DNA from 4 places in the Arthrobacter sp. CP30 genome. Region 4 is predicted to be linked to each of the others. Evidence: riboswitches for the same ligand, from Rfam matches in the RefSeq annotation. Region 4 holds a riboswitch; each other region holds the start of a gene.
What was found. A riboswitch is a leader RNA that binds a small molecule or an ion and turns the genes downstream of it on or off. The one in region 4 is predicted to bind cyclic di-AMP.
Positions count from the first base shown of each region.

Region 1 (7,115 bases), on a different contig from region 4:
TCGGGCTTCGCCGGGCGCAGCGCGATGATCGGAGCCGCGGCCCTGGCCGTCGCCGTGGTCCTGCCGATGTTCGTGCCCGGCTTCACCTCGGGAGCCTTCCCGCAGGGCGCGCGCCTGAACCTGTGGGGCAATGCCACGGGGCTGAATCCCGCCGTCACCCTCGGCAACGACCTCCGGAACCCGACGGGCTTCGGGCGCATCGCCTACTCCACCAACGCGGACACCCCGGTCTACCTGCGGGCCGTGACGCTCGAGGACTTCAGCGGACGCCGCTGGGAGCCGGACGAGCGGAGGGGCGAACGCGAGGCGGGCGTCGAGGAGATCGGCGCGGAGACGGGAGCACCGGCTGCGGACGCCGAGGCCGAGCAGGTTTTCACGCGCATCACGACGCAGAGCTATGCGAGCCCCTGGCTGCTGTCCCCGTACGCACCCGTCGGTGTCTCGAACCTCGCGGGCAGCTGGGCCTGGGATCCGGCGAATCTGTCCATCCTCGCGACGGATGGCGGGTCGACGGCCCGGCAGGAGTACCTGGTGGAGACCCGCTCCGCGTCACTCACGCGGGAGGGGTTGGGGTCGATCGGGCCGTCGGACAGCGAGTCCGTTCCCGCGATCTTCAGCGAGCTGCCCGACGACACCCCGGAGATCGTCCGCACCAGGACCGACGAGATCACCGGGGAGTACGTGAACCCCTACGACAAGGCGATGGCCATCCAGAACTACCTGCGGGGACCGGAGTTCACGTACTCGGTCGAGGCCCCCGTGGAGGGCGGGTACGACGGCAGCGGCATGGATGTCATGGCCCGCTTCCTCGACTCGAAGTCGGGATACTGCGTGCACTACGCGGGGACCATGGCCGTGATGGCCCGGGCGGCCGGCATCCCCAGCAGGGTGGCCGTCGGCTACACGCCGGGAAGCCCGACCGGCGACACCGAGGAGGGCCCCGACGGCACCGAGCTCAACGAGTTCGTCGTCGACTCCCGCAATGCCCACGCCTGGCCCGAGCTGTACTTCGAGGGGGTCGGGTGGGTCCAGTTCGAACCGACGCCGTCCCGCGGCGTGGTGCCGACCTACGCGCAGCAGGCCTTCTCGCCGGTGGGACCGCGCGCGGACGACTCCGACGCCCTGAACCCGGGAAGCCTTCCCCGGGTCGGAGCGGAGGCCGACGCGTCGGCGGAACCCTCGGATGCTGCGGCGGGCGGCCAGGGTGCCGGACCGCGGAACGAGGCCTCGCCCGGCGCCGGTGCGGCCGCTCTCGGCGGGATCGCCCTGCTCGCCCTCGTCCCCCTGCTGCTGCGCACGGCCAGGACCCGGTCACGCCGCCGGACCGTCGCCGTCGCGGACGTGTCGACCGCCGTCGACGGTGCCGCGACCGCGGCCTGGGCCGAGACGACGGAGATCGCCGGCGACTACGGACACCCACTCGACGAGACCGACACCCCGCGCACCTTCGCAGCCCGCCTGGCCCACGAGGCGGATCTCGCGGGCGAGCCTGCCCAGTCGCTGGCCCGGCTCAGGAACGCCTACGAGCACGAGGAGTACGCCGCGCGGATCCCGGCGGACGGTGCGATCCCACCGGTCCGGCCGGGCGGCGGGAGCGGCGCGGTTCGCGGCGGTGGCTCCGCCACCCTCGCACGGCCCGTCCCAGCGCGCTGGGACGACGTCGATATCGTCACCCGTGCGCTGCGACGTGGGAGCCCGTGGTCCACGAGGGTCAAGGCCAGGCTGTTCCCGCAGTCACTGATGAACCGCTTCCGGTCCAGCCCGCGCGCGTAAGCATTAATGCACTCTCCTCAGCGCAATCAAACCATGAGTGATCAAGAGGTTGGTGCAGCACTATCACCGATATGGCGCGCCAGCTGTCTACGCCCACGATTTGCGAATGACCGTTGGTGAAAGAGTGGCTTGGAAGCTCACCCTCGACCTGATGAAGGCTGGTCAGCGAAATTCAGAATCGACACACCCCGACCCCCGAGGAATAGCTAGAGCCAAGAGGCACGACGGCAGACGTCAATGGAGGTCACTATCGGCGGACACGAGATGATCGCGGATCGGGACGCTGACCGTGACCAGGTAGGGCCGGGCGGCAACCGACAGCCGCAGCAGCCGGTCTGCGTAGGAGACCCTTTTATAGAAAGATGCAGCCATCGTCGGGGAAATGTGGAATTCAGGTGACCGTAGGACGAAAACTCGGTGAGTTTCTCATCGGGTCAGCGGACACCGATGAACATTGGCCGTGAAGGTGTCGCTGCCTCAATGATGATCGACCTCAGTAACGCAACCCAACCACCGGTTGCGGCGATACCCCTGCAGCTCTCGCGGTCGGTAGTCGGTCAAAGCCGTATAAGGGACTAACAAGACACCCCTGTCATCGAGCCGGGGGCCACGCCCTACTCATTGAGGACTCGGCCGCGATGGTGTTGGGAAGCTTCGGTTTTCTAGAGTGCCGAGGCCTGCGCTAGTGACCGGCTGTTGTCGTTGACCCCATCGAATGGGTTCTGTCATCTCAGCAGCCGCCCTATGGCTTGAGTCGCTTCCTTAATTCTCTGATCGATCAGACCTATGTCGGTTGTATCGCCGGTGATGTTCGTACCTGCTGCCTCCCGTGCAGCGTCTGCAACGCAATGCGTCAGGTGACTCTCAAGGAGCCCGAGACTGAAGGCATGCATGGCACTGTTGACGGCAGCGACCTGAGTGAGGATGTCGATGCAGTACTTGTCCTCCTCGACCATTCGGGCTATACCACGAACCTGACCTTCCATGCGCTTGAGCCGACGCAGGTAGGCACTTCTGTCAGCGGCGTAACCATGGTGAGTGCCACTACTCTCATCAACGTTCGGGGCTTCGCCCGATTGTGTCGCACCCCTGGAGGAGATGTCATTAAGGTTGTGTTCGGTGCGAAGTGTCATCTTTGCTTCCCTCATCATCATCGTCGACGACACGAGTGGCCCAGTGCGTTGACGACGCGGTTCTCAGCCGTGTGAGATGCACGGTCCCCTAAGTATCCGTGAAGAAGGTGAACCAGGTGAACGATCATCTGACCAAGAAGTTCCGCGTCGTATCTGGTCATCTGTTTCTCACCCCGTCACTGGCATCCTTCAGGAGTGTGCGTTATGGGAACGTGACAATCGATACCACCCTAGGGTATTGTCCTCACGTGACCCCGGCACCCGCCGAGTTCGCTCTCCCGCGCAGAATGCCGAGCCCTGCCGCTGCTCCCGGGACCCGTTCGCATCACCCAGTTGGCAGGGACGGGGGAACCACGTTTCCACCGGATCGCGACACGTCCCGTGTTGTTGATCCTCGGGGTTAAGCCGATCTACGAAGTCTGTCTGCCACGGTTCGTCCTATGACGCTGTGATGGATAGATCTTCGAGACGGCCGGGTGACTCCCATCCGAACCCGACAGCTCACCCCGCAGGCATGGGAGAGGCAATCACCATGTCACGATCGTCCATTCCGGCACGCCACCGCGCGGCCGTCACTCACTCCGTCGCCCTCGAAGGCCTGGCGTATTCGGCAAAGACCGGCGCCGTCGCACTGGGTAAGCCGGCCATCGTCGCCGCCGCAACCGGCGGCCTCGTCTTCGCCGTCGGAGCCCCCGCAGCGCAGGCAGGAACGTACTCCGAAGCCGCATCGACCGCCGTCACCACCCAGGCACCTGCGGTGCAGGCCCCCGCTGTCCAGACCCCTGTTGTTCAGGCGTCTGCAGCTGGTACCTACACGGTGGCTTCCGGTGACACCATGGGCGCGATCGCTGCACGCCATGGTGTGAACCTTGATGCGCTGCTGGCCACCAACGGCCTGTCCTTCGCATCGGTGATCTACCCGGGCCAGCAGATCAAGCTTTCCGGTCCGGCCGCTGCCAGTGCTGTTGTGAGCCCCGCAGCAGTGCCTGCCGCGCTCCCTGCCAACCAGGTCTTCTACAGTGCACCTGCCCCGGCACCTGCTCCCGCCGCAGCGCCTGCCGGCATCTCCCTCACCTCGGCATCCATTGCGCCCATTGCAGCAGCCCCGGCCGCTCCGGCTGCCGCTCAGCCCACTGTTGCCGCTAGCGGCGTCGGTGCTGCCCTGGTCGCCTCGGCCTACGCCCAGATCGGCTCCACCCAGGACTGCACCATTCTCGTCGAGCGGGCCCTGCGCTCGATCGGCAAGAACGTCGGGGACCTCGGCCCCATGCAGTTCTTCCAGTTCGGGACCGTCGTTGCCACCCCGGCTCCTGGTGACCTCGTCATCCGCCCGGGCCACGTCGCCATCTACGTCGGCGGCGGCAAGGTCATCAGCAGCGGCATGAACGGCATCAACGCCACCATGGAACACCCGCTGTCCGACCTCGCCGGATCCTCCTTCGTTCGCGTCAGCTAGTAGAACTGTCTGCTGAAGCGAATACCCTTGAGCTGAGATAGCGGCAAGTGCCCTGGACGGGGGTGCTTGCCGCTATTTCCTTTTCCACCTCCTCAAATCCCATCCACAGGCACCACGAGGAGGACAGCAGAACCGGCCCGACCACTGAAACCTGCACGTCAAAGTAACGAGCGTCGGCTCAAGTTCCACTGATGCAAGCCAGCCTGGTGCTGTTGCCTCGAGAGGTCCTCCTCACGCGACGCGCATTCGCTGTGGCACAGGCACGCATCACTGATCAGAACTCTTTGGCGGTGATGACCAAGGGGCGGCGATAATGAATGAGGAAGGGCGGGCAACAGTGAACGAACCATGGGTCAGCGGACCGGTATGGATACCGGAAGCACCTCCTTCATGGGCAACGTACCTGGCGCCAACCTTGCAGCCGATCCCGCTGATACCTGCAATCGCCTTACTACTGGGCCTTTTGTACCTGACAGGTGCGATCCGCCTGTGGACATCCGGTAGATCCTGGCCGGTGTGGCGGACAGCAGTTTTCCTCTCAGGGTGCATGATCATCATGATCACCATGGGTGCCGGAGTCGAGGGCTACGGGCTGCGAATGTTCTCCGTCTTCATGTTCCAGCAACTCACTCTCATGATGGCGGTGCCGCCCTTGCTGGTTCTGGGCCGGCCAGGCACGCTCCTCTTACGCGCAACTCCTCACCGTGGCCTCGGCCGACCGGTCCTGAGGCTTGCGCATGCTGGTCTAAAGTCCAGAACGGCTAGAATCCTGCTCCATCCGGCCTTCATGATCCCAGTGTTCCTGGTGAGCTTCTACGGGGTCTACCTCAGCGGTATCGCAGACGCGATGCTGCCCTCCTGGTACGGACACATCACGTTGGAGTTGCTGTTCCTGATTTCTGGAATCCTCTTCACGGTTCCAGTGCTGTCCACGGATCCGCTGCCGGTCAAACAATCCCATCTCGGTCGGTTCCTCGACATCTTCGCAGAGATGCCCTTGCATGCATTCTTTGGCGTCGTGCTGATGATGGCGACTACTCCGGTCGTAGATTTCTTCGGCACGTTACCGGCGGGATGGGATGTCGACCCGTTGACGGACCAGGGCATAGCAGGGGGGCTGGCCTGGTCCTATGGGGAACTGCCATCCGTATTGATGCTGCTGATCATCATGGTGCGGTGGCAGCGCGATGAGACAGTGACCTCAAAAGCAATGGACCGTAAACACAATCTCGAGGGCACACCGGAACTCGACGCATACAACGAATACCTCGAGCAGCTCAGGCAACGCGCTGCACGCCATGACCGCCACCGCTGACCATCACGAAGGACTACCCTTCCCCCAGCTGGTCCAAAGCGGCACTCCCGTCCACCCGATAGAAGTGAGCATCGAAGGAAAAGGCATCGTAGGAGACGGGCAACGCGCCATAGGCGGGTCCGCCGGACTCCTGGCGGTGCTGATCATCCCAATCGCACCTCCACTCGCGGCATCCTTGTTCCGCACACCCTTGTCCTGCGTTTAGCGTCCTGTAGTCCATGTTCTGGGTAGGGTCTGTGCGACGAGGGAGGCCCCGGTCCTAGGCTGCTCTCAGAGCATCCAGCCGCAGGTCAGCGTGCTACGAGTCGGACGGCCTCGCGAAAATCCTGGAGCGACGTGAGAGTGTTGTGGTTCTGGTCGTCGAGAAGAATTAGTGCCGGGGCTCGCGTCACGCCGGCGTGTGCGGCTTCAGCCTTGTCACTGTCGATCAAGGTTCGCACTTGCTCACTGTTCATGTCCGCTTCGAAGCGATCGCTGTTGAGTCCAAGCTCGCGTGCGATCATCAGGTACGTATCGGCCGTGATGGACGCGCTAAGACGGGGGCGTTCCTGCGCTTCGGGATCCAGTGTGAGGGCTTCCAAGTACTGAATGAAGTATCCCTGACGGTCCGCTGCCTCAAGGGCGCTGGCCGCGAGGTAGGCATCGTCCGTTGTGGGCAGGTGTCGTGTCACGAACGTTACCCGCCGTGAATAGTCAGTGCGGAGATTCGCCAGAAACTCCTGTACGGAAATCGTTCCGGGAGAATACAGGTCAATGAACTGAACGAGGACAGCGCGCTCGTGAGAAGCGCGCAAGATAAGTCTGTCGCTACTACTGACAGCCTGCCGAAGAGCAGCTTGCCGATTAGCTGCACTGGTGTTCGGCCTTACCTGATCACTCGTGGCCTGGTTGCTCGTGGCCTGATGACGTGGGGTCTGTTTAGAGACAGGACGTGCAGGCGGAGAGTCCTGGTCGGTGTCATTGTCGTTGGACAGGTACCCCTTACATCCAATGAAGAATGCTATCGATCCCAGGACCAGGATGATGGCTAGGGGAATCATTGCCGCAAACCAAGGATTCATGGGAAGCGTACCGGTCCTATCGCATCAGACCAGGCCCCACACCCTTGAGGTGTCGACGCCCGCCGGAGAGGTCATCTGCCGGCTTACTGCCGACACTGTGCCGCCTTGACACTAGGTACATCGTACCGTGAACAATTTAGGGTAATGATTTCCACCGCCAGCTGTGTCAATAGACCCCCGGTGATTGTGCTCAGTCCGAAGACCGTCAACCCAGACAAGTGCTGGTTGACGGGGGGGGGGGAGGGCAAGTTCAGGGGCCGAGCGCTGAACCGTCGGCCGTAGCCGGAATTTGCGGCTTAGATGCTCTTGGCATAGACGACGTAGTTGTCGTCGAATAGTCCGGTGGCGGGGTCGTAGCCGTCGCAGGTGATCAGGCG
Region 1 covers NZ_JBQEMM010000001.1:371,958-379,072, reverse strand. The annotation lists gene ACTIMO_RS01895 (transglutaminase family protein) at 1-1,773, shown strand, start outside; gene ACTIMO_RS01890 (metal-sensitive transcriptional regulator) at 2,499-2,906, opposite strand; cyclic di-AMP (ydaO/yuaA leader) riboswitch at 3,218-3,436, shown strand; gene ACTIMO_RS01885 (LysM peptidoglycan-binding domain-containing protein) at 3,439-4,362, shown strand; gene ACTIMO_RS01880 (cytochrome c oxidase assembly protein) at 4,676-5,677, shown strand; gene ACTIMO_RS01875 (DsbA family protein) at 5,968-6,738, opposite strand; gene ACTIMO_RS01870 (sortase domain-containing protein) at 7,035-7,115, opposite strand, start outside.
Region 1: it holds a riboswitch for cyclic di-AMP, as region 4 does, so the genes downstream of both, ACTIMO_RS01885 (LysM peptidoglycan-binding domain-containing protein) here and ACTIMO_RS09715 (C40 family peptidase) in region 4, are expected to answer to the same signal.

Region 2 (7,115 bases), on a different contig from region 4:
GACGATCCGCTCGGCGATCTGCTCCGGAGTGCCGATCAGCTGCGTCCGGAAGCCGTCGTTGTACTGGATGAGGTCCTCGAAGGAGGAATCGGCCCACATGCCCTTGCCGTCCTTCGTGGAGGCGCCCGCTTCCTGCACGGCGTCGCGGAAGCCCTCGACCGCGGGACGGTGGGCCTTGGCCACGATCTCACGGAGCGTGTCACGCGCCTCCTTCTCGGAGTCGCGGGCGATGACGAAGCCGTTCAGCCCGTACCGGGGACGGCGCCCGGCGGCGGTGGCCGAGGCCTGCACCCCGGCGATGTTCTCCCTGAACCCGTCGAGGTCCTTCCCGTTCGAGAAGTACCAGTCGGCGACCCGGCCGGCAGTGGCCTGCGCCGCCGTCGAATTGCCGCCGAAGAAGACTTCCGGGTGCGGGCGGCCGGGGACGTCGACGGGCGGGGGGCTCAGTGTGAAGTCCGTGATGTCGTAGTACTTCCCCGACTGGCTGTAGCCCTGTTCGGTCCACAGGCCCCTGAGCACGCGGATGAACTCCTCCGTGCGGACATAGCGCTCGTCGTGCTCGAGCCACTCGAGGCCGAAGTTCACGAACTCGTCCTTCAGCCAGCCGGAGACGATGTTCACGGCCGCGCGGCCGTTCGAGATGTGGTCGGCCGTGATGATGAACTTGGCCAGCACGCCCGGGTGCCACATCCCGGGGTGGACGGCGGCGATCACCTTGAGTCTCTCGGTCGCGGCGAGGAGGGCGAGCGAGAAGCTCGTGGCCTCGTGCTGCTTGTCCGCGCCGTAGGAGGCGGCGTACCGCGTCTGTGACAGGGCGTACTCGAAACCGGCGTCCTCCGCGATCCGGGCGAGCTTGCGGTTGTAGTCGAAGTCCCAGCTGGTGCGCTGCTCGATGGTCGAGACCACGAGACCACCACTGACGTTGGGGACCCAGTAGGCGAACTTCAGGGGAGTGGACAGGTCGGCGACGCTCATGACTTCCTCCATCGTTCTGGCAGTAGCACCCTACTGTCCCCGTGGTGCACGGGGGCCAGGGTTGCTGCGGCGTCAATGAGCCAGATCTCTCGGCCGCTCGGGATGGTCAAGCACGAGTGTGACATCGGGGTCGCGACAATCCAAACAATGTGTCGCTCTGCGTGGTGCCGGATGTCAGGGCGGAGTCCTGGTCCGTACGCCTAGGGTTGGTGCATGGATCACGGCGGAACCGAGGAGTGGAGGGCTGCTACGCGCGAGCAGGAGCGCCTCCTGTGGAACACCCTGTGCTGGGTCGGTGCCGTCCTCACGCTCGTCCTGGCCGGCAGCATCGTGGCGGCATCGAGTATCGGCGGGACATCCGTCGGAGTGTGGTTCTTCGTGCAGCAGTGCGGCCTGCTGATCCTCAGCGCGACGGGGACCGTGCTCGCCTTCCGCCGGTGGCGTTCCGCGGGATCGCGCCGGGAGCGCGCGCTGCAGGGCGATCGGTGACCGGCGGGAAGGGCAGGATACGCCCCGTTACAGAAATGTGACAAACGCCCGGAGCGCTGGGTACTCTCAGTCGGTGCTCCCGTCCACGTGGGGCGCTCCCGCACGGATTGCCGAGCCCTGCCGCCGATCGGGATACGTCCGCATACACCGAAGGCAGGGACGGGGGAACCATCAGTTCCACCGGACGCGCAGGATCCCTGCACGCGTCCTCGGGGTTAAGTCGCACCGCACCGCCCACCGGCGGTGCCCGCGGCCGGGTGACTCCCATCCGAACCCGACAGCTCACCCCGCAGGCATGGGAGAGGTATAGAACCATGTCACGAATCACTTCACCGGCACGCCACCGCGCGGACGTCGACGGAAACCTCGCGCTGCAGGGCCTGTCCCGCGCCGCGAAGAGCGGAGCCACCGCCGTGGGCCGCCCGGTCGCCATCGTCGCCGTGACGTCGGGCCTCGCCCTCAGCGCCGTCGGCACCGCACACGCCGGCACCTACACCGCCGAGGGCACGACGGCTCCGACCGCCGCGGTCGCCCCCGCTGCCGCAGCAAGCGCCGCGGGCACCGCTTACACCGTCGCCGCCGGCGACACCCTGGGTGCCATCTCGGCCCGCTACGGCGTCGAGCTCACCACGGTCCTGACCGCCAACGGCCTCTCGCTCGCATCGGTCATCTTCCCCGGACAGACGATCGTCATCCCCGCCGCCGGTGCTGCTGTCGCGGCGCCGGCCCAGACGGTGTCCGCCCCGGTCGCCGCAGCACCAGCTGCTCCTGCCGTCCAGCAGGCCGCCGCAATCGCTCCGGCTCCGGCCGTGTCCACGGAAGCCGGATCGGGTGTCTACCTGGCCTCGGCAGCGATCACCCCGGTCGCCGCCGAGACCGCTCCCTCGGGCAACGCCGCGGGCGCCATCCTCGGCTCCGCCCGGGCGCAGCTCGCTGCCGGTGCCGTGCAGGACTGCACCGTGCTGGTCGAGAAGGCCCTGCGCGCGGCAGGTATCTCCGTCGGAGACCTCGGCCCCTCGCAGTTCTTCCAGTTCGGCGCCCAGGTGTCCACCCCCGCTCCCGGTGACCTCGTCATCACGGGCGGCCACGTGGCCGTCTACGTCGGCGGTGGCCAGGTCATCAGCAGCGGCATGAACGGCATCAACGCCACCATGCAGCACCCTCTCTCGGATCTTCCGGGAGCATCCTTCGTCCGGGTGGGCTAATACCGGACGGACCACGCACGGGAGACGGCAGGCGCTTGGACGGGGCGCCTGCCGTCTCCTTCGTTTAACCGCGGGGCAGACCTGCCGGAGTAGCGCCTCGGACGCTGAGGCGGAGGACGTCCTGGATCCCGGGGATGCACCCCTCGTTCTGCAGGGATGTCGTGTCCCCCAGCTCCGTGCCCTCGAAGAGCTGCGTGAGCAGGCGCCGCATGATCTTGCCGGAGCGCGTCTTCGGCACGTCCTTGACGACCACGACGGCCGAGGGGCGTGCGATCGGGCCGATCGCCTCGGCGACCTGGGCCCGCAGCGTCCCGGAGACGTCGATCGACGGATCGGTACCGGTGGCCAGCACCACGAAGGCCGCGATGGCATGGCCCGTCACCGGATGGGCGATCGGGCACACGCCCGCCTCGACGACGAGCGGGTGGGCGACGAGGGCCGACTCGATCTCGATCGTCGACAGCCGGTGACCGGACACGTTGATCACGTCGTCCACGCGCCCGAGGATCCAGGTGTCGCCGTCGTCGTCGTACCGCGCGCCGTCGCCGGCGAGGAACCAGCCCTCGGCAGCGAACATCCGCCAGTAGGAGTCGAGGTAGCGCTGGGGATCGCCCCAGACGGTCCGGGCCATCGCGGGGCCGTGACGGTCGACGACGATCAGGCCCTGCTCGCCCGCCGGCACCGCCGCGCCGTGCCGGTCGACGATCCGCGTGGAGACCCCCGGCAGGGCCCGCGCCGCGCAGCCCGGCTTGAACGAGGAGTCCGTGGGGCTGGGGGAGAGGATCGTGGCGCCGGTCTCGGACTGCCACCACGTGTCGACGACGGGGAGCTCGTCGCGGCCGAGGTTCCGGCGGAACCAGCGCCAGGCTTCGGGGTTCACGGCCTCGCCGACCGTCCCGAGGACGCGGAGGCTCGAGAGGTCCCAGGTGGACGGGACACCGTCCGGGAACCAGCCCATGAGGGAACGGACCAGGGTGGGCGCCGTGTAGTAGCTCGTCACGCCGTAGCGTTCGATGATCTCGAAGTGGCGGCCGGGGTGGGGCGTGTCGGGTGTGCCTTCGAAGATCACCTGCGTGGCGCCGTTGGAGAGCGGACCGTAGATCTCGTAGGTGTGTGCCGTCACCCAGGCGAGATCGGCGGTGCACCAGTGCACGTCGTCGTCGCGCTGCGCCGGATCGGGGTGGCTGAACAGGTGCTCGAAGCTCCACGACGCCTGCGTGAGGTAACCGCCCGCGGTGTGGACCAGACCCTTCGGCCTGCCCGTGGTCCCCGAGGTGTACATGATGAACAGGGGCGTCTCGGCGTCGAACGCCTCCGGCTCGTGGTCGCTGGGTGCGGCGTCGACGGCGTCGTGCCACCAGACGTCGCGGCCGTCCGTCCACGGGACGTCCGAGCCGGTGCGCCGGATCACGAGGACGTGCTCGATGCTGCTGCTGCCCGCCACGGCGGCGTCCGCGTTCGCCTTGACCGGCACGGCCGTTCCGCGGCGGTACTGGCCGTCCGTGGTGACGAGGAGTCTGGCTCCGGTGTCCTCCACGCGGAAGCGCAGCGCCTCGGCGGAGAACCCGCCGAAGACGAGCGAGTGGACCGCGCCGATCCGCGCGCACGCGAGGGTGATGACGACGGTCTCGACGAGGACCGGGAGATACACGACCACGCGGTCGCCCTTCCCGATCCCGAGGGCGAGCAGCGCATTCGCCGCACGGCACACCTCGTCCTGCAGGTCCGCGTAGGTCACCGTCCGGCGGTCACCGGGTTCACCCTCGAAGTGCAGGGCCACGCGGTCCCCGCGACCGGCACGGACATGCCGGTCCACGCAGTTGACGGCGACGTTCAGGGTTCCGCCGGCGAACCATTCGATGACGGGGACGCTCAGCGTCCCGTCCGCCCGGGGCTCTGCCTTCGCGAAGGAGTGCAGTGTGTCCCAGGGTCCGGTCCATTCGAGCCGGGCCGCCTGCTCGGCCCAGAAGGCCAGGCGCGCCGCCTCGTCCTGCGCGGGTGCCGCGGCGTGCGTCGTCGTGCCTAGGCCCACCGGCGCACCGCCCAGCGCTCGGCGATCCCGAGCAGGGCGTCCGTGGTCTTGCCGATGATCGCCAGCAGGATGATGGCGAGGAGGATGCGGTCCACGCGCCCGTTCTGCTGGGAGTCGACGAGCAGGAACCCGAGCCCCATCGACGAGGCGATGAGCTCCGCCGCGACGAGGAACAGCCACGACTGGGCGAGCGCCAGCCGCAGGCCGGAGAACAGGGCGGGCACGACGGCGGGGAGCTGCACCGTGGTCAGCAGGCGCAGGCCGTTGACCCCGAAGGCCCGGGCCGCCTCGACGAGGTTCCGGTCCACGTGGCGCAGTCCGAGGTAGAGCGTCGTGAAGACGGGGAAGAAGGCGCCGATGGTGATCAGGGTGACCTTCGAGTCCTCGTTGATGCCGATCCACAGGACCAGGAGCGGCACCCAGGCCAGCGACGGGACGGCGCGCAGGGCGCCGACCGTCGGGGTGAGCAGGATGTCCGCGACGCGGGAGAGGCCGAGGACCGCGCCAGCCACCACGCCGAGCACGGACCCGATCAGGAAGCCGAGGACCACGCGCTGGGTGGAGATGAGGATGTGCGTGGCGAGCTGGCCGCGGTCCACGAGGTCGACGGCGGCCGCGAGGACCGAGGCGGGGGAGGGCAGCTGCGACGGCTTGAAGAAGCCCGACGCCGTGCTGAGGTGCCAGCCGAGCAGCAAGAGGGCGGGGACAATCAGGCCGAGGAGGATGATGCCGATACGGCGTCCCGTGCTGCGCCGGGCACCGCTGCCGGACCCTGCCGGGACATCGCCCCGGCCGACGGCGTCCTCGGCTGTGACGGGAGAGCCGATGGCCGCCAACCCGGCCCGGCTGATCGGGACGGCCCGCTGCCCCACCTCGGAGCTCATGAGCCGGCGCCGATCGAGGCGGGATCGGCCTTCTCGACCAGCGAGGGATCGAGGAGGGACCCGAGGGCCTCGTCGATCTGCTCCTGCGACTGGACGTCGCCGGTCTCGACGAACACGGGGCCGATCTTCTCGAGCACGGCGCGCTGCGCGTCACCCGGGGCCGGGTCGACGTCGAGGTTGGTGCGCTCGATGATGACGGAGTTCGCGACCGCCGGGTCGATGGCTGCGACCTCCGCGAGGATGGCTGCCGTCTCCTCGGGGTTCTCCTTGGCCCACTCCCGCGCCTTCTCGTAGGCGTTCACCACGGTCTGGGCGACGTCGGGCTTCTCCGCGAGGAAGTCCTCCGTCGCGTTGAGGAACCCGTAGCTGTTGAAGTCGATGTCGCGGAAGAACAGCTGCGCGCCGTCCTGCTCCGCCGCGGCCATGATCGGATCGAGGCCGGCCCACGCGTCGACGGCGCCGCTCGCGAGTGCCGCGCGGCCGTCCGCGTGCTGCAGGTTCTCGATGGTCACCTCGGACTGGTCCACGCCCGCCGCCTCGAGCGCCTGCAGGAGGAAGAAGTAGGGGTCGGTACCCCTGGTCGCAGCGATGGACTTGCCGCGCAGGTCCTCCACGCTCGTGATGTCCGAGTCCGGCAGCGTCACCAGGGCGGACCACTCGGGCTGCGAGTAGATGTCGATGGCCTTGATGGGGGACCCGTTGGACCGGGCGAGGAGCGCTGCCGATCCCGCCGTGGAGCCGACGTCGATCGCTCCGGCGCGCAGGGCCTCGTTCGCCTTGTTGGAGCCCGCGGACTGCACCCAGGTGACGGTGATGTCCTGGTCGGCGAGTTCCTCCTCGAGCCAGCCCTGCTCCTTGATGATGAGGCTCAGGGGGTTGTACGTGGCGAAGTCGATGTTCAGGGTGCCGCCCTGCGTGCCGCCGTCCGCTGCGGCAGGGGCGGTATCGGAGGCGTTCTCACCTGCGAGGCACCCGCTCAGGCTGAGCGAGAGCGCGGAGGCGAGGGCGAGGGTGGGCAGGAGGGCGCGGCGGTTCATGGTGGTCCTTCATCGAAAGGGAGGTGCGGAAAGGGAGCGAGGGCGCCCGGGAAGTCCCCGGCGGGACCCGGCGGGCAGTGCGGCGGAGGGCGGGCTAGTGCCCGGTGACGCCGAGCAGGGAGAGCAGCGAGCTGCGGAGCGCGCCGAGATCCGCGGAGTTGCGGTCCCGTGGCCGGGCGCCCGGGACGGTGACGAGCTCCGTGATCGTGGAGCCCTCGCGTGCGTCGTCGTGGCCGTCGTCGTCGCGCCCGAGGACCAGGATGCGGTCCGCGAGCTGGAGGGCCTCGTCGACGTCGTGCGTCACGAGCAGCACCGTGGTGGGCTGCGCGCTGTGGATGTCGAGGAGGAGGTCCTGCATCCGGAGGCGCGTCAGCGCGTCGAGTGCCCCGAACGGTTCGTCCAGCAGCAGGACGCCGGGATTGCGGGCGAGGGCCCGTGCCAGGGAGGTGCGCTGCGCCATGCCGCCGGAGACTTCCCGCGGACGGTGCTTCGC
Region 2 covers NZ_JBQEMM010000002.1:335,823-342,937, forward strand. The annotation lists gene sfnG (dimethylsulfone monooxygenase SfnG) at 1-987, opposite strand, end outside; SAM riboswitch class I at 981-1,084, opposite strand; gene ACTIMO_RS04955 (hypothetical protein) at 1,189-1,464, shown strand; cyclic di-AMP (ydaO/yuaA leader) riboswitch at 1,600-1,775, shown strand; gene ACTIMO_RS04960 (C40 family peptidase) at 1,779-2,669, shown strand; gene acs (acetate--CoA ligase) at 2,734-4,701, opposite strand; gene ACTIMO_RS04970 (ABC transporter permease) at 4,692-5,585, opposite strand; gene ACTIMO_RS04975 (aliphatic sulfonate ABC transporter substrate-binding protein) at 5,582-6,622, opposite strand; gene ACTIMO_RS04980 (ABC transporter ATP-binding protein) at 6,717-7,115, opposite strand, start outside.
Region 2: it holds a riboswitch for cyclic di-AMP, as region 4 does, so the genes downstream of both, ACTIMO_RS04960 (C40 family peptidase) here and ACTIMO_RS09715 (C40 family peptidase) in region 4, are expected to answer to the same signal.

Region 3 (7,115 bases), on a different contig from region 4:
GGATGGCCTCGGAGCCCGCCTCGGCCTCCTCCCCCGCCGGCCGGACGTGCTCGTACTGCGAGGGCTCGTCGGCACGCGCGGCCTCGTTGCGGTCCAGGACGTCACCGCGGATGGATCCGTGCTCCGTGCGGAGGATACCCCGCGCGTTCTGCGGCACCACACCCCCCGTCAGGATGAAGGTCGCCTCGCCCGGCGCCAGGGACACCTCCCCGGAATCCGCGTGCGGTGCGGGCCTGCCGCGGGGGTGCTCCTCGGGAACCGCGTGGCTGACCAGCGTCCAGGGGGCGTCGCCGTTCACGGCCCAGCCGTCCATGGCGGAGGACGCGTAGTGCGGGATGGCCTGGAGCGCATGGACGGGTTCGGCCAGCGTCTGCCCGAGGGCGTCCGCGAGGGGGACCGTCTGGAACGGCAGCGGCATCCCGGCACCGTGCGCCAGGTGACGTGCCTCCGTCCAGTCGACGTCGTGTGCTCCGGCGGCCTCGCTCATGCGGTCCCGCCGTCCGCAGCCGCATCCGTGCAGAGCGAGTCGGCCACCGCCATCGCGGAGCTGATGGCCAGCTGCTCCTCGGCCTGCCCGCTCCCCACGGCCAGGCCTGCTGCGTACCCCACCACGAAGGTCGTCAACGGAGCTGCGGGACGGACCACGCCGTGGGCCGCCTTGCCGGCGAGCTCCAGGACGGCGTCGATGTCGACGTGCGTCCCCTCGATCTCGAACGCGGCGAGCAGCGTCTCCGTCCATTCCTGCAGCAGTCTCTGGCGATCGTCCATCAGCCCTCCGGGCGGTTCAGGGGACATCGACGCCCAGCGCTCGTGCATCACTCCAGGTGTCGACGTCGTGCGTCGTGCCCGGCGGAACCGGGACCGGTCTGGTCCTCACACTAGCAAGGAGGCTGCGCATCGAGAGATCCTGCGCAGTTCCGTGCGCCAGCACGCCGTCGATCGCTGCCGCAAGGTCCGCGCTCCGGTAGACGGCGGCGAGCGGCTGGTCGCGGCCGCCGTCGAGCGCGACGAGGGAAGCTTGCCCGTCTTCTGCCCGTGCCTCGGCCAGCAGGATCGTGAGGAGGTCCGCGACCCTCGGCATGTCACACGCGACGACGACGCACCAGGGCGCTCGCGGTGCCCGCCACGAGGTGAAACCGGCCACGAGGCCCGCGGCCGGCCCCGCGAAGGGCGGATCCTCCCGGACGATGGTCGGCGCACCGGCCAGGGTACCGGGCTCCCTGTCCGGGCCGACGACGACCAGGCGGTCCGCGTCGACCAGCGCCGAGCAGGTGTGCTCGAGCAGGGTCCGGCCGCCCAGGAGCAGTCCGGCCTTCGCCACGCCGCCCAGGCGGGAGGACCTGCCGCCGGCGAGGACGATCGCGTCGAACCGCACGGGAGCGGGCGTCATGCGGCCCGCTGGGACAGGAACTCGTTCCACTGCGGGGCCGGCTTCTCCAGCTCGCGGATCTGCCACTGCGGCCCCCGCGGCGGGAGGGGGACGATCCGCAGGCTCCAGCCCAGGCTGGAGAGGGTCTTGTCACCCTTGGCGTTGTTGCAGGTGAGGCAGCAGGCCACGAGGTTCTCCCACGTGTCCTGGCCCCCGCGCGAGCGCGGCATCACGTGGTCTATCGTCGATGCCGGCCGCGCGCAGTAGGCGCAGAGATGGTTGTCGCGACGGAGGACCCCTCGCCGCGTGGCCGAGACGTCGTACCGGTACGGGACCTTCACGTATCGGTTCAGGAGGATCACGGAGGGCCGTCCGAGGATCTCCGTGGGGCCCACGATCGGCTCGTCGTCCTCGGCCACCACGCTGGCCTTCCCCGTGAGCACGAGCACCAGCGCCCGGCGGAAGGTGACCACCGCCAGTGGTTCATACCCTGCATTCAGAACAAGAGTGCGCATGGCACGTTCCTCTTTGCTGACCTGTTCCCCGCAACCGGGTGCCATCCCGTGGTACGGGAGAAGAGCTTCGGATTGACACTGCAAGGGTAAGCCGGGCGCAGGACGGGGGCTAATCGGCGCCGATCGGGACGTGACGTGTCGCGAGCTGGTGGTTCCGGCACTCCTGTGCCGGATGCACGGAAGGACCGGCGCTATGCGCCGGTCCTTCCGTCCTGCTCGGTGGGCGATCAGCCGCCGACGCGGATGTACACGCCGCCCGAGCCGAGCTCGGCGGGCGCGATCACCGTGGTGTTGCCGTTGAATCCGCCGTGGACGGCCTGACCGCCACCGATGTACACGGCGATGTGGGCCATGCCCATGCCGCCGTCGGCGTAGTAGATGAGGTCACCCGGGATGGCCTCGCCGGCACTGACCGTGCGGCCGAGGGACAGGTACCCGGCCGGCCAGCCGTGGAAGTTGATGCCGGCGGCGGCGAGGGCATTGCTCGCCAGGCGGGTGCAGTCCTGCATGACGCCGAGCTGGCCCTTCGCAGCTTCCGCGATGGTCGCGGCGACACCGGAGGACACCGCGGGTGCCGGAGCGGGGGCGGTGACGGGCGCCGGTGCCGGTGCCGCGACGGGAGCCGGGGCGACGGCGGGAGCGGCGACGGCCGCAGCCTGGGGAGCCTGCGCAACGGCCGCCGGGGCGGCGACGGCGGGGGCGGCGGGAGCTGCCGCGGCGACCGGTGCTGCCTCGACGACGGGAGCGGTCTCGACGACGGGGACGGCGACCTCCTCGACGACGGGAGCCACGACGACGGGGGCCTTCGGGGTCTTGACGACAGGCTTGGCCTTGACCTTGACCGGCGTCATGTTGAAGGACACGACGGACGAGTTCGAGGCGACGACGGCCGCGCGAACCGACGAGACCGAGACGTTGGAGGTGGCTACCTCACGCTGCGGCTGCAGGTCGGCGGCGTTGGCCGCGACACCGCTGGTGAGGACGAGGCCGGAGGCCGCGACGATGACGGCGGCCTGGCGGCCGATGCCGCCGGCGTTGGTGGTGACTGCTGCGGCGAGGGCGGAGAAGCCGGCAGTGGTCTGCGCTTCTGAGCGGTGGCGGGCGATCGTGGTGCGTGAAGTCATAAGGGATTCTCCGTGTGTGGTGATCAGCGGACGCGGACGAAGCTTGCGCCGGGAAGGTCTGACAGGTTGTGGATGTCGGTGTTCATGCCGTTGAGGCCACCGCTGATGACCTGGCCGTTGCCGACGTAGATCGCGACATGGCCGCCGGTGATGACGAGATCGCCCGCGGCGGGCGTGCCGACGACGTCACCGAACTGGAAGAACTGGCCCGGGGCCAGGTCTCCGACGGACTTGCCGACGGAGCGCAGGGCGGTCTCGACCATGGCGGTGCAGTCCTGCGCGACGCCGATCTGGCCGTAGGCGGAGGCCACGAGTCCGGCGGCGACACCGGATGACGGAGCGGACTGCTCCACGGGGGCTGCGGGCGCCGGAGCGGCAGGAGCAGGTGCGGCGGCTGCAGGCGCTGCGGCGACCGGGGCGCTGGGCGCGGCAACCGGCGCGGCGACGGCGGCCACGGGTGCTGCTGCGACCGGAACCTCCACAGCGGGAACGACCGGTGCTGGTGCCTCGACGGCGGCGACGGGTGCGGGGGCCGCGACGACGGCGACGGGTGCGGGGGCCGCGACGACGGGGGCTTCCTCGACGACGGGGGCTTCCTCGACGGACTCGGGGGCGGGGGTGACCTCGACGGCGACCCGCTCGAACGTGACCTTCGCCGTGGCCGGGACCGTGACCTCGGCGGAGACGACGCGGCTGATGGTCAGGGCTGCGGAGGACTGGACCTCACGGTCCGCGGTGGTGACGCCGTGGGCCGGCAGGCCGGCCGTGAGGACCAGGCCCGAGGCGGCGACGATGACGGCTGCCTGGCGGCCGACGGAACCGGCGTTGGATGCGACTGCTGTCGACAGGGTGGTCAGCGGGCTGACCGTTTTGGGCGCGCGGTGGCGGCCCAGCGAAGAGCTGGTGGACACGGTGGATTGCCTCTCCCAACGCCTGCGAGGTGAGCTGTCGGATTCGGATGGGAGTCACCCGGCCGCTGCGTGAGCAAGCGACTTAACCCCAAGGATTTCTGTGCAGAAACCCGAAATTGGTTCCCCCGCCTCTGCCATGCGATGGTGCGGACGGACCTCCGGCAATGGCAGAGCTAGGCGATTTGCAGGAGGGTGCCGGATCTAGAGCGAATTTGGCACGAGATGAAGGCTACAACAGAAAGCACCCTATGTCACGTTCCGGTCACGGAACGGTATGTTCTTGGTGACGGCGACCATCCGAGGCGCGCCCGGGCGCGAAGAAATCGCCGTGCCGGCGCCGTGACGGTCCGGGGCCAAGCACCGTCAGGGACCCGCGGTGGAGCCGTCAGGGACCGGTGGTGGAGCCGTCAGGCGGCGACGGACACGAAGACGTGCGACGCGACCTCGGGGGGCAGCTCGAGGGCTCCCTCGACGCCCGGGACACGCACGGAGACGTACCCGCCCACGGACTCCAGCGCGAGGTCCGCACCGGGGCGCAAGCCGCCCTCGTCCAGCTGGGTGAGGAGTTCGGGATCGACCTGGATGGGCTCGGCGAGACGGACGAGCGTCACCCGCTTGTCGGGTGAGTAGGTACCCATGGCCGAGAGCAGGGTGACGACGCCGTCCGTGAACAGCTCCGACCGGATGCCGCCGATGGCCTCGAGACCGGGGATCGGATTGCCGTACGGCGACTCCGAGGGCTGGCCGAGCAGTTCGTACAGCCGCCGCTCGACACGCTCGCTCATGACATGCTCCCAGCGGCAGGCCTCGTCATGGACGTACGCCCAGTCGAGGCCGATCACGTCGCTGAGCAGGCGCTCGGCCAGGCGGTGCTTCCGCATCACGCCGGTGGCCCGATGCCGCCCGAGTTCGGTGAGTTCGAGGTGGCGGTCACCGGAGACGACCACGAGGCCGTCGCGCTCCATCCGCCCGATGGTCTGGGAGACGGTCGGACCGGAGTGGCGCAGCCGTTCGGCGATCCTCGCACGGAGCGCCACGATGTTCTCCTCCTCGAGCTCGAGAATGGTCCGCAGATACATCTCGGTGGTGTCGATGAGGTCCGTCATGCGGGTCAGCTCCTTGGTGCGGTGCGGGTGCGCGGCTGGAATGCCTCACGCGGGTGGGGCACCGCGGCCGCCACAGCCGGTTCCGCCCCATGCCTCCCAAGGTTAACCCATGCGACCGCTCCGGTGATTCCCGCCGAGGGGGTCCCCGGCGGGCGCGGAGGGGCCCCGGGCATCTGTTCACAAATGGAGGGCCACCCGCTGCTGGGGCAGAATGAGGGCGATACCCCCGCCGATCAGCTGGAGCACCCCATGAGCGAAGCGCCCCGCATCCCCGACCACCTCCTGCCCGCCGACGGCCGCTTCGGTGCCGGTCCGTCGAAGGTGCGGAGCGGCCAGATCGATGCGCTCGTCGCCGCCGGACCAACGCTCCTCGGCACCTCGCACCGCCAGGCGCCGGTGCGCGACCTGGTCGGGCGTGTGCGCGAAGGACTGTCCTCCTTCTTCGGCGCCCCGGACGGCTACGAAGTGGTCCTCGGCGTCGGCGGTTCGACGGCGTTCTGGGACGTGGCGACGTTCGGCCTGGTCGACGCGAGGGCCCAGCACCTCTCCTTCGGGGAATTCGGGTCGAAGTTCGCCTCGGCCACCACCCGGGCACCGTTCCTGCAGGAATCGAGTGTCATCACGTCCGCGCCGGGCAGCCGTCCCGATCCCGTGGCCGAGGCCGGCGTGGACACCTACGCGTGGCCGCAGAACGAGACCTCCACGGGCGTGGCCGCACCCGTCCGCCGGGTGGCGGGAGCGGACGACAGCGCACTCGTGGTCGTCGACGCAACGTCCGCGGCCGGGGGGCTCGACGTCGACGTCTCGCAGGCGGACGTCTACTACTTCGCCCCGCAGAAGAACTTCGCCTCGGACGGCGGACTCTGGCTCGGGCTCTTCTCCCCCGCCGCCCTGGAGCGCGCCGCACGCATCGCGGCGGGCGACCGCTGGGTCCCGGACTTCCTGAACCTGCAGACGGCCATCGACAACTCGCGGCTGAACCAGACGTACAACACGCCGTCCCTCTCGACCCTCGTGACGCTCGACGCCCAGGTGGCCTGGCTGAACGGCCAGGGCGGCCTGCCCTTCGCTGCGGCCCGCACCGCGGACTCAGCCGGCCGGCTCTACGCCTGGGCAGAGGCCTCCCCGATCGCCGAGCCCTATGTCGCCCGGGCCGAAGACCGCTCGAACGTCATCGTGACCGTGGACTTCGACGACGCGGTCGATGCGTCGAGGATCGCAGCGATCCTCCGCGCCAACGGCGTCGTCGACGTCGAGCCCTACCGGAAGCTGGGCCGGAACCAGCTGCGCATCGCCACCTTCGTCTCGATCGAGCCCGACGACGTCTCCGCGCTGATCGCGTGCATCGACCACGTCGTGGAGCACCTCCTCTAGACCGGCAGGACCGCCTCTCCAGCCGTCGTGGAGCACCTCCTCCGGACCGCCGGTGCCGCGCCTCCGGCAGCTGCCGGACGAAGCATGCAGGACACTGGCGGGAACTCTCCGCCTACGCCCCGGAGTCCGCAGCGCCCGCCTCGTGGTCGAGACGCAGGCGCCGGGGTGCCGAGCGGTCGTACCGCAACCGCACCTCGTGGTAGCGCCAGGCCCAGAAGATGCCCACCCCGGCGGCCAACAGGCCGGATGCAGCGGCCACGCCGAGGCTCCAGCGGGGCCCGAACATGTCGGACACCCAGCCGACCACGGGCGCCCCGAGCGGCGTGCCACCGAGGAAGATCGCGAAGTACAGGGCCATGACGCGCCCCCGCATGCCGGGGTCCGTGGTCGTCTGGACATAGGCGTTGGCACTGGTCATCAGGGTCAGCGCGAACAGTCCCACCGGCACCAGTGCCAGCCCGAAGAGCCAGAGGTTCGGGGCCAGGGCCGCCAGCACGCAGGCCAGGCCGAAGGCCGCAGAGGCCCCGAAGACGAACCTGAGCCGCGGCCGTTCCCGCCGGGCGGAGAGCAGGGCGCCGGCCACCGAACCGACGGCCATCACCGACGAGAGGACCCCGAACACACCGGCGTCCTGCCCGAATTCGGTCCTCGCCATCGCTGCGATGAACACGGCGAAATTGAGCCCGAAGGTGCCGACGATGAAGATCGCCAGCATC
Region 3 covers NZ_JBQEMM010000011.1:88,691-95,805, forward strand. The annotation lists gene ACTIMO_RS14150 (molybdopterin molybdotransferase MoeA) at 1-487, opposite strand, end outside; gene ACTIMO_RS14155 (DUF6457 domain-containing protein) at 484-768, opposite strand; gene mobA (molybdenum cofactor guanylyltransferase) at 785-1,390, opposite strand; gene ACTIMO_RS14165 (HNH endonuclease) at 1,387-1,884, opposite strand; gene ACTIMO_RS14170 (NlpC/P60 family protein) at 2,112-3,008, opposite strand; gene ACTIMO_RS14175 (NlpC/P60 family protein) at 3,032-3,919, opposite strand; cyclic di-AMP (ydaO/yuaA leader) riboswitch at 3,925-4,093, opposite strand; gene ACTIMO_RS14180 (metal-dependent transcriptional regulator) at 4,327-5,025, opposite strand; gene serC (phosphoserine transaminase) at 5,275-6,399, shown strand; gene ACTIMO_RS14190 (MFS transporter) at 6,512-7,115, opposite strand, start outside.
Region 3: it holds a riboswitch for cyclic di-AMP, as region 4 does, so the genes downstream of both, ACTIMO_RS14175 (NlpC/P60 family protein) here and ACTIMO_RS09715 (C40 family peptidase) in region 4, are expected to answer to the same signal.

Region 4 (7,115 bases):
TGGCCCGGCCCGCGCTGGACCCGTCGGTGCGCCGCGCGTTCCGCGCGCCCTACCGCACGCCGGACGATCGTCGGGGCATTGCGAATTTCGTCTCCGACATACCCGCGGATCCCTCGCATCCGAGCCACGCCGCACTGACCACCACCGCCGAGGGCATTCGGACGCTCGACGTCCCGGTGCTGATGATGTGGGGCCCGCACGATCCCGTCTTCTCCGACACGTACCTCGAGGACCTCGCCCAGCGGCTGCCCCAGGCGGACATCCACCGCTTCGAGCACGCGAGCCACCTCGTGCAGGAGGACGCGGACACGGCAGCCACCGCCATGCAGTGGCTCGCCGCGCGTTCCGTCGCGGTGCCGACCGGCGACGCAGAGACCACCGCATCCGCGCGCTCCGCCGGGCAGGACGAACGCCCGGCCTTCTCGCCGCTCGGCCGGCGACTCCGGGATCTGGCGTCGGGCCCGGACAGCGGGACGACAGCCGTGGCCGAGCTCACCCCGAGCGGAACCAGGACGCTGTCGTGGAAGGACCTCGACGACGACGTCGCCGCCGTGGCGGCCGGGCTCACGGCCCTGGGCTACGCACCGGGCAGCCGCGTCAGCCTCCTGGTCCCGCCGGGGATCGACCTCACGGTCCTCATCTACGCGTGCCTGCGGATCGGGGCGATCATCGTCGTCGCCGACGCCGGCCTCGGCGCGCGCGGCCTGAGCCGCGCCGTGCGCAGTTCAGCACCCGACGTCGTCATCGGGATCGAACGCGCCCTGCTCGCCGCGCGGGCCTTCCGCTGGCCGGGCCGCAGGATCAGCGCCACGCCCCTGACCGCGGCACGACGGCGGGCCCTGCGGGTCGATGCGTCGCTGGGCGACCTCAGGGCCGCGCGTGCGACGGCGGATGCCGGGGTGCAGCCCGAGCCGGACGCCGATGCCGCCATCCTCTTCACCTCGGGTTCCACGGGACCGGCGAAGGGGGTGGTCTACACGCACCGTCAGCTCTCGGCGATGCGGGACACCGTCGGCGCCACGCTCGGACTCGGCCCCGGAGCATCCCTCGTCGCGGGATTCGCGCCGTTCGCCCTCCTCGGCCCGGCGCTCGGCGCCACCTCCGTGACACCGGACATGGACGTCACCGCTCCCCGCACGCTGACGGCGCAGGCCCTCGCCGACGCAGCAGCGGCGATCGACGCGACCGTCGTGTTCGCCTCCCCCGCGGCGCTCAGGAACGTCCTCGCCACCTCGGGTGCCCTGTCGGAGGACGGCCGGACCGCGCTCGGGCGCATCTCGCTGCTGCTCTCGGCCGGAGCCCCCATCCCCGTGCCGCTGCTGGAGGAGGTCCAGGCCCTGGTCCCGGCCGCCGCCCTCCACACGCCGTACGGCATGACGGAATCCCTGCTCGTCGCCGACACCGATCTCGGCGGCATCCGGCGGGCTGCCGCTGCGGCGGCCGCCGGGCTCGACGGCGCAGGGAACGGTGTCTGCGTGGGCCGTCCCGTGCACGGAGCGGTCATCGCCATCAGTCCGCTGGCCCCGTCCGGTCCGGACGTCCAGGACCACGGGCACGGCGCCCGGCCACACCGGCCCGCTCCGGGCGCGGCGACCGGTGAGCCCACCACGGCCCCCGGTGTCACCGGCGAGATCCTCGTCGACGCGCCGCACGTGAAGGACCGCTACTTCCGGCTGTGGAGGACACAGCAGGAATCCGTGCGGACGCACCCGTGGCACCGCACGGGGGACGTGGGCCACCTCGACGCCGAGGGCAGGCTCTGGGTCGAGGGCCGCCTGGGCCACGTCATCACCTCCGCCGCGGGGATCCTCACGCCCGTCGGCCTGGAGCAGGCCTTAGAGATGCTCGGCGACGTCCGCCTCGCCGCCGTCGTCGGCGTCGGGCCGGCCGGCACGCAGGCCGTCGTCGCCGTCCTCGAGACAGCAGCGTCCCGAAGCGCGGCAGCAGCGTCCGGGCGGCCGGTCCGACGGCGGGCCGGAGCGTCCGCTTCGTCCCTGCTCCGGAGGCCGGAGCAGCGGGCCCGCCTGGCCGCCCCGGATCTGGCGGCCGCGGCGCGCCGGGTGGCCCGGGAGCGCGGAGTGGATCTGGCCGCCGTCGTCGAGGTTCCCGCCCTGCCGGTGGACATCCGCCACAATGCCAAGATCGACCGCGCACGCGTGGCCGCCTGGAGCGGCCGGTTCCTCTCGGGCGGCCGGGCAGGGTCCCTGTGACGGTCCTCGTCACGGGGGCCAGCGGCATGCTCGGCCACGCGGTGGCGCAGCAGGTGCTGTCCACCGGGCGGGAGGTGCGCTGCTTCCAGCGGCGCCCGGCGGGGATCGCCGGGACCCAGGAGGTCCTCGGCTCCGTCGATGATCCCGCAGCCGTAGCCCGCGCGGTGGCCGGCTGCTCGTCGGTCATCCACCTCGCCGCAAAGGTCTCCTTCGCAGGTCCCGCTGCCGAGTTCCACCGGATCAACGTCGAGGGGACGCGCCTCCTCCTGGACGCGGCGGAGCAGGCCGGCGTCACCGACGTCGTCCAGGTCTCCTCACCCTCGGTGGCGCATGACGGCACATCGCTGGTCGGCGCACCGGCAGGCCCCGCCGATCCTGCGCATGCGCGGGGTCACTATGCGCGGAGCAAGGCCGCCGCCGAGCTGCTGGCGCTCGGCCGCAGCACCCGTGGCTTCCGGGTTGCGGCGGTCCGTCCCCACATCGTCTGGGGTCCCGGGGACACGCAGCTCGTGGAGCGCGTGATGGAGCGGGCACGTGCCGGCCGCCTCCCGCTGCTCGACGCCGGCACCGCCCTCATCGACACGACCTACGTGGACAACGCGGCGGCTGCGATCGTGGCGTGCCTGGTCCGGATGGACCGCGCCGCGGGACTGTCACTCGTGGTCACGAACGGCGAACCCCGGCCCATCGCCGAGCTCCTGGCCGGTATCTGCCGCGCGGGAGGCGTGACCCCACCGACCCGGAGTGTGCCCGGATCGCTCGCCCGGGGAGCGGGAGCCGTGATCGAGCGCTTCTGGACCGCCCTCGAGCGGTCCGGGGAGCCACCCATGACGCGCTTCCTGGCGGAGCAGCTCTCGACCGCGCATTGGTTCGACCAGCGGCACACCAGGGCGGTCCTCGACTGGCGTCCGGCGGTCGGCATCGACGAGGGGTTCGAGCGGCTCGCCCGCCACTACTCGACCTGACACCGGCCTGCAGACCGCCTGCCCCCGCTGGCTTCGCGCACTCCTGTCCCACCCGCCCGGTCGTCCGGCAGCCGGACCGACCTCCATCACGCCGAGCACGCGCCGTCGTCCGCGGCCGGAGCCTGCGGAGCCTGCCCCGTGCTCGACGTGCACGGCGCTCCCGACCGCTCGGACATGGTGCCGGCCGGCGTCGGAACGGGGGTACGACGAAGGGCGGGATGCTGTGCATCCCGCCCTTCGTCAGGCGTCACTGCTGGAGCTCGACCTCACTCCTTCGGCTCGCAGCGTGACCGCGGACCGGGTGGGCCGACCGATCGATCAGCGGGTGTAGTAGCCGTCCACCGACATGACGGAGACGGGGTGCACCTGCGTACCCTGCGACGGGTTCAGTGCGCTGATCATCTGGCCGTTGCCGAGGTAGATGCCGACGTGGCTCCCACCGTTCTGGCTCACCAGATCACCCGGCTGGGGGTTACCGGTGGGGCGCAGGGCGGCGAACTGGGACCACGTGGTGCGCGGCAGGTTGATGCCGTTCTGCGCGTAGACCCACTGGACGAAGCCCGAGCAGTCCCAGCCGCCGAAGGCCGTGCCGCCGTAGACGTAGCCCGATCCCTCTCCCTGCATGGCCGTTCCGACGATGCCGGTGGCGCCGATCGACGAGGACTGGAGGCTGTAGGTCGGCGCGTCATCGACAGGAGCGGCGACGGGCGCTGCTACGGGAGCGGCGACGGGCGCTGCCGCGGGAGCGGCGACGATCGAGGCGGACTGCACCGAGTACTGCTGCTGGGGAGCGGCGGATCCGCCGAGTGCGATGGACTGGCCCGGGTAGATGACCGAGGCGTAGCCCAGGCCGTTCGCCGAGAACAGGGTGTCCAGGCTGACGCCATGGGCCGCGGCGATGCTGCCGAGGGTGTCACCGGACTGGACGGTGTAGGTACCGGCTGCGGCGGGGGTGGCCGCGACCTGCTGGACGGGAACCGACTGGACGCTGATCTCGCCGGAAGCGCTGGCGGGCAGTGCCGCGCCGAGCATGAGGCCGGAGGCCGCGACGACGACGGCGGCGGGCTTGCCGGCGATCGAGGCGCTCGCGGAGACGGCCCGTGAGGCGGTAACGAGGGGGTTGACACGCGTGGGGACTGCCCGGTGGCGTGCGATATGGCTCTTCTTGGACATGCTGATGCCTTTCCCAATGCCTACGAAGTTAGCTGTCGGGTTCGGATGGGACATCCGGACGTGGTGTTCGTGCACCACCGCCCCAGAGCTGGTGCACGCGCGTCTTGACCCCTAGGACCCGTGAGTGGGTCCGCTATCGGTTCCCCCGCCCCTGTCGATGTGTGTAGCGAACGGTCCGTCCTCATCGACAGGGTTAGGCAGAGAGAGGAGGGGCGCCCCTCCGTGGTGGAGCGGGCGCGGGTTCAACGGTACGCGGTGATCCCCGACTTGTCACGTTTGGATCACGAACGGCCGGGTGCCGCTGTCCCGGCGCTGCTCAGGGTCTCGCGTTCCGCGGCCGGGGCTGGCAGACGGGGCAGAAGAAGGAGGACCTGTTCATGAAATGCTCCCGCCGGATCGACGTGGTCCGTCCCTCTGCAGCACACCTGCGGCACGGCCGGCCTGAACGCCCGTAGGCCTCGAGATCGCGGGCGAAGTAGCCCGATGCACCGTTGACGTTGACGTAGAGGGAGTCGAAGCTCGTCCCCCCAGCGGCAAGGGCACGGGTCATCACCTCGGTGGCGGCGTCCACGATGCGCCGGGTGTCGGGTCGGCGCATCGTCTCCGTGGGCCGCGCATAGTGGAGGCGCGCAGCCCACAGCGCCTCGTCGGCGTAGATGTTCCCGATCCCCGAGACGAGTCCCTGGTCGAGCAGGGCACGCTTCAACCCCGTGCGACGGCGGCGCAGGCGCTGGTGGAACTCCTCGAAGGAGAATGCCGGATCGAGGGGGTCGCGGGCGATGTGCGCGGCCTGGTGGGGCACGAGCGCGGTGTCGCTTCCCCCCAGCCCACCGGGGTGACCGTCCGGTGTCGGCTCGAAGCCCGTGACGAACATCCCACCGAAGATCCGCTGGTCGACGAAACGCAGATCCGTGGGCAGGGCGGAGCCGTCCTCCCCCGTCGCCCGCGACAGGGCCAGGCGAACCTTCAGGTGCTTCTCCGGGGGCGCCGCTGCGTCCTCGATGAGCAGCTGCCCGCTCATGCCGAGGTGGGCCATCAGCGCCAGCGGCGGGGCGGCGTCATCCGCCGCCGGATCCTCGAGGACCATCCAGAGGAACTTCCCGCGCCGCACCACATCGGTGATGCGCGCGCCGGTGACGTCACCGACGAAATCCTCGACCCCGTTGACATGACGACGCAGGGATCGTGGATCGAGGACGTCGACCTTCTCGACCGCCCGCCCGGTGACCCAGCGGGACAGTCCCCGCCGGACCACCTCCACCTCGGGGAGTTCAGGCACTCATGCTCCGTCGTCGGAGTCTGAGCGCTCGGGGAGCCCCGCGTGGTCGGTGTGCCTCCGCGCGCCGCCGGAGCGACCGGTCACGACACCTGCAGGACGCACGCCGACGTCGCCGGCTCCCGTGACGGTCGCAGGCACGTCCTGAACGTCGGCGAGGAGCTTCCACGAAGCAGCCGCAGCCGCCTGCTCGGCCTCCTTCTTCGAGTGCCCACCACCCGCGCCGTACTCCACCCCGCCGATGACGAGACGCGCGGTGAAGGTGCGCGCATGGTCGGGACCCGTCCCGTCGACCTGGTAGTCGATGGCGCCGAGCCGCCTGCCCGCTGCCGTCTCCTGGATTCGGGTCTTCCAGTCCGTCCCCTCACCGAGCACGGCGGAGTCCCGCAGGAGGGGACCGATGAGGCGCATGACCATGGCGCGGGCGGTCTCGATGCCGTGGCTCAGGTACGCGGCGCCGATCACGGCCTCCATGGTGTCGGCGAGGATGGAGGCCTTGTCCCGCCCGTTGGTCAGCTTCTCCCCCTGGCCGAGCAGCACGTAGCTGCCGAGGTCCAGTGCCCTGGCGACGCCGGCGAGCGCCCTGGTGCTGACCACGGCGGACCGTCGCTTCGCCAGTTCACCCTCGGACAGATCCGGGTTGTCCCTGTACAGCGCGTCCGTCACCGAGAGGCCGAGCACCGAGTCACCGAGGAACTCAAGGCGCTCGTTGGTGGGGATGCCGCCCTTCTCGTACGCGTAGGACCTGTGCGTCAGGGCAAGACGAAGCGTCTCGGTGTCGATAGTGACACCGAGACGCTTCGAGAGTTCTTCTGTATTCTTCACGACCGCATCAGCTGATCACGCGTCGGACCGGCGTTTTCCGCCGCTGCGCGGAGCACGGCAGCGGAAGGTGCACCGATGTCAGACGTCGGCTACCTTGCGGCCCTTGTACTCGAGGAACAGCGGGGTGCCGGCCGAGTCGGTGACAACCTTGGCCTGGTGGGCGAGGCTGTAGGTGACGCGACCGTTCTCGAGGGTCTTGACCAGCCTGGGGGCGGTTGCCTTCCACTGGGACCGGCGTGCACGGGTATTCGCGCGGGACATCTTCCGTTTCGGGACAGCCACGGCTAACTCTCTTCCTTCTCGTCTGACTCTGACTTGGGTGCCGCATCGTTCTCGGCGGCAGTGCCCGCCAGCCCTGCGAGGGCTGACCAGCGGGGATCCAGTACTTCGTGGTGGTGGTCCGGATCGTCGTTCAGCCGTGCTCCGCACTCGGAACACAGGCCCTGACAATCCTCCCGGCACACCGGCTGGAATGGCAGCGAAGTGACCACCGCATCCCTCAGCACGGGCTCCAGATCGACGGAATCGCTCTCCACCCGGTGCTGTTCTTCGTCCTCTTCCACCGACAGCGACGCAGAGTCGCTGTAGAAGAAGAGTTCCTGGAGGTCCACGTCGCGGTCGAACCGCAATGGCTCCAGGCAACGGCCGCACTCGCCGGTCACCTCG
Region 4 covers NZ_JBQEMM010000006.1:31,265-38,379, reverse strand. The annotation lists gene ACTIMO_RS09725 (alpha/beta fold hydrolase) at 1-2,210, shown strand, start outside; gene ACTIMO_RS09720 (NAD-dependent epimerase/dehydratase family protein) at 2,207-3,175, shown strand; gene ACTIMO_RS09715 (C40 family peptidase) at 3,494-4,348, opposite strand; cyclic di-AMP (ydaO/yuaA leader) riboswitch at 4,351-4,527, opposite strand; gene mutM (bifunctional DNA-formamidopyrimidine glycosylase/DNA-(apurinic or apyrimidinic site) lyase) at 4,665-5,627, opposite strand; gene rnc (ribonuclease III) at 5,628-6,449, opposite strand; gene rpmF (50S ribosomal protein L32) at 6,528-6,731, opposite strand; gene ACTIMO_RS09695 (YceD family protein) at 6,734-7,115, opposite strand, start outside.